DNA from 2 places in the Vagococcus sp. AM17-17 genome. Region 2 is predicted to be linked to the other one. Evidence: predicted binding sites of a transcription regulator. Region 2 holds the regulator's gene; the other holds the start of a gene.
The links. Region 2 encodes LexA, which represses DNA repair genes until DNA is damaged. Its sites were predicted from a motif close to CNAACANNTGTTNG; they were not measured.
Positions count from the first base shown of each region.

Region 1: the regulator LexA is predicted to act here: its motif matches at 1,042-1,055, upstream of ruvA (Holliday junction branch migration protein RuvA).

Region 1 is NZ_QRJY01000002.1:179,856-182,062, reverse strand. It holds gene DW196_RS04655 (nucleoside triphosphate pyrophosphatase) at 1-529, shown strand, start outside; gene msrB (peptide-methionine (R)-S-oxide reductase MsrB) at 536-961, shown strand; gene ruvA (Holliday junction branch migration protein RuvA) at 1,073-1,690, shown strand; gene ruvB (Holliday junction branch migration DNA helicase RuvB) at 1,706-2,207, shown strand, end outside.
Region 2 is NZ_QRJY01000003.1:105,234-107,440, forward strand. It holds gene DW196_RS06185 (M42 family metallopeptidase) at 1-225, opposite strand, end outside; gene DW196_RS06190 (hypothetical protein) at 274-462, opposite strand; gene lexA (transcriptional repressor LexA) at 572-1,192, opposite strand; gene DW196_RS06200 (DUF896 family protein) at 1,339-1,581, shown strand; gene tkt (transketolase) at 1,678-2,207, shown strand, end outside.

The DNA.
Region 1 (2,207 bases), on a different contig from region 2:
TAGAAGAAAAGAATTATTGTCATTTGTGACAAGTCATTTTACGATAAGTCCAGCTGATATAGATGAAACAGTCAATGTAGATGAATCACCAAAAGACTACGTTAGTCGTATGGCTAGAGAAAAAGCTAAAGAAATCGTTAAACTTTATCCTAATGAAACAGTAATTGGGTGTGACACAACGGTTGTGTTAGATAATGATATTATAGGAAAACCAATGGATGAAAAAGATGCCTACAACATGCTAGAAAAACTAAGTGGCACCACACATAAAGTAATGACAGCCGTTTGTGTGATAACCCCTGAAAAAATATATGAACATATCGAAGCTGTGGATGTGTTGTTTTATGATTTGGATGAAGAAGACATCACTGGTTACATTAAAACTGGTGAACCAATGGATAAAGCAGGGGCTTATGGTATCCAAGGAAAAGCAAGTGTGTTTGTCAAAGAGATAAAAGGGGATTATTTTTCTATCGTTGGCTTACCAGTTGGTTATTTAAACCAACTATTTAAAGAATTAGGAAGGTGAAGAAAGTTGGCAAATAAAGAAGAGTTAAAACAAACATTAACCCCTTTACAGTATCAAGTCACTCAAGAAAATGGCACAGAACGTCCTTTTTCAAGTGAGTATGACCAGTTTGATAGAGAAGGAATATATGTTGATATCGTGAGTGGCGAACCGTTATTTTCTTCAACAGATAAATACGATGCGGGATGTGGCTGGCCGTCATTTACGAAACCTATTGCGACATTAAAAGAACTTGAAGATACAACACTTGCAAGAGTGCGAACTGAAGTAAGAAGTTCACAAGCTGATTCTCACTTAGGTCATGTGTTTCCAGATGGGCCACAAGAAAAAGGTGGACTAAGGTATTGTATTAATGGTGCTGCGTTACGTTTTGTACCAGTTGAAGACCTGGAAAAAGAAGGTTATGCTGAGTATTCTACTCTTTTCAAATAGTGAAAGCTTCCCATGTTTATGGGGGCTTTTTTTAATAAGGAAAGCATAGGATAATTGTTCGGGATATGGTACAATTTTAGGGAACATGCGTACGTGAAAGGAAGAAAACAAGTGTATGAATACATCAAAGGGACAGTGACATTTACTAGTCCTTATTATATAGTCGTTGAAACAAATGGATTAGGTTATCAAATTGCAGTGGCGAATCCTTTTCGCTACTCAGCTTATTTAAATCAAGAGGTGACTGTTTACTTGCATCAAGTCATTCGAGATGATGCCCATTCACTTTACGGGTTTGCCACACTTGAAGAAAAGCAACTATTTTTAAAATTAATCAGTGTCTCAGGAATTGGACCAAAAAGTGGCTTGGCGATTATGGCGTTAGATGACCATTCAGGTTTAGTTCAAGCAATCGCAGCGCAAGACGCGACATATTTAACTAAATTCCCAGGTGTTGGAAAGAAAACAGCACAACAAATGATTTTAGATTTACAAGGTAAATTAGATGATGTCGAAATAGATGTGTCTGAAACAACGACTATTTCAACACAGGAAGATTTATTTACTATAGAGCCAACGCAACAATTAGATGAAGCAATCGAAGCACTCAAAGCACTTGGTTATTCTGAAAGAGAGATTAAGAAAATCAAAAAAGAGCTTGAAAGTTATCAAGATAAAACAACAGACGAGTACTTACGTATTGGACTGAAATTATTAATGAAAAAGTAGGGGATGGTAAAGAAGATGTCAGAACAAGAAGAACGACTTGTCTCTTCTGAAACATTAGACGCGGAAGAAACGGTGGAAAAATCACTTAGGCCAACACGGTTATCTCAATATATTGGCCAACAAAAAGTGAAAGATGAATTGACGATTTACATCAAGGCAGCCAAACAACGAAATGAAGCACTTGACCATGTCTTACTATATGGACCACCTGGATTAGGTAAAACAACGATGGCCATGGTGATAGCAAATGAAATGGACGTCAGCATCAAAACAACGAGTGGTCCAGCTATTGAAAAGCCAGGAGATTTAGTGGCAATACTAAATGAGTTAGAACCAGGTGACGTGTTATTTATTGATGAAATTCATCGTTTGCCACGCGTGGCGGAAGAACTTTTATACTCAGCTATGGAAGATTTTTATGTTGATATTATGATTGGTCAAGGCCCAACCTCTCATCCAGTTCATTTTGAGTTGCCTCCATTTACTTTGGTAGGGGCAACGACACGAGCTGGTATGT
Region 2 (2,207 bases):
TGCACCTAATGTATCAATGTGAGCCGTAATAAATCTTTCTTTATCTAAAGTTTTACCTGGAACAGTGATAATTAGGCTGCCTTTATTATTAATAGTTGGTTCATAACCATGAGATGTCATTTCATTATAAATAAAATCAATAATGGTTGATGTATCTCCAGTTGGAGAAGGTATATTGGTTAATTCACGGGTTAGTTCAATTGTTTCTTTTGACAAACGTATCATCCTTTCTTTTAAGTTAAGGTTAGATGAATCGTGTATAAAAAGCAATGACTATTTTTTATAAGATAAATGGTGATTTTTTTGTTGTGAACGTTTATAACTTTTCTCATCCCAAAGCATTAACCAGAGTAATACAAGAGGGGTCAAAATAATCAGAGCCACATCTAGTCCTAAAGTACCTAAAATAATCCCAATAATTAAAACAATTAAGATTAAAGCATATCGTCTAATAGCAAACATATAAACACTCCTTAAATTTTTACGAACGTGCGTTCTTTTTTTATGAAAATATTATACAAACATCTGTTCTCTTTGTAAAGAAAAAAATAAAGCATAACATCATGCTTTATTAAATATGATTTCTATAAAGGCCGACAACTTTGCCTAAAATTGAGACATTGCTTAATATGATAGGTTCCATTGTGTCATTTTCTGGTTGCAAACGAATATGATTTTTTTCTTTAAAAAACCTCTTACATGTTGCTTCGTTTTCATCTGTCATGGCAATGACGATTTCACCGTTAATAGCTGACGATTGTTTTCTGACAATAACATGATCACCATCGAATATGCCAGCGTTTATCATACTATCACCACGAATCGTAAGCATGAATAAACTGTTTTCTTCATATTTTAAGTCAGGTGGTAGTGGGAAAAAGTCTGATGCTTCTTCAACAGCTAAAATTGGTTCACCAGCAGTTACTACACCTAACATTGGAATGAAAGGTGAGTTGATACCAATCATTTTTAATCCTTCGCTTGTTAATTCAATAGCTCTTGGTTTAGTAGGGTCACGACTAATTAAGCCTTTTTTTTCTAAACGAGAAAGATGTCCATGAACGGTTGACGTTGATGAAAGGTTGACAGCTGTTCCGATTTCTCTAACAGTTGGAGGATACCCTTTTTCTTCAACTTGTTCGTGTATGTATTTTAAAACGTCTAATTGTCTAGAGGAACGTTTAGTTGACATAATGATACCTCATTTCCTTTTTTTTTGAGTGTAACATAAATTTTCATTAAAATCAAACGCATGTTCGTACTTTTTTGTTGCAATTAATTGTTTTTTTATTCCTTTTAAGATACTATTTAATTAGAACTTTAAGGAGGTTTACACTCATGTTAAGCGAAAAAAAATTAGCAAGAATAAACGAATTAGCAAACAAATCAAAAACAACGGAAGGATTAACTGACGTTGAAAAAAAAGAGCAACAATTACTTCGAGAAGAGTATCTAAATAGTTTTAGAAAAGGTATGAGAAATCATATTGAAGGAATGAAAGTCGTTGATGAAGAAGGAACAGATGTTACGCCTGAAAAATTAAAACAAATTCAAAAAGAAAAAGGGTTACATGACAGATAACATTATGTTTTTATTTATGTAAAAACGCTTGTAAAAATAAAATATCCGATGTAGAATGTAATAAAGGTAAATAAAACCTAAATAGGAGGGCGTTATATGTTATTTGATCAAACTGATCAACTAGGTGTTAACACAATTCGTACACTTAGTCTAGACATGATTCAACAGGCAAATTCAGGACATCCAGGATTACCAATGGGAGCTGCACCAATGGCTTACACTCTTTGGACAAAATTCTTAAAGGTAAATCCTAAGACATCAAGACAATGGGCAGACCGTGACCGTTTTGTTTTATCTGCAGGACATGGTTCAGCAATGCTTTATAGTTTACTTCATTTGTCAGGGTATAAATTACCAATGGAGGAATTAAAAAAATTCCGTCAATGGGATAGTTTAACACCAGGACATCCAGAGGTACATCATACTGATGGTGTTGAAGCAACAACTGGTCCATTAGGTCAAGGGATTGCAATGAGTGTTGGGTTTGCGATGGCAGAAGCGCACCTCGCTGCAACATATAACAAAGATAAATTTAACATTGTTGACCATTACACGTATGCTTTATGTGGTGATGGTGATTTAATGGAAGGTATTTCTCAAGAAGCAATCAGTTTAGCTGGTCATTT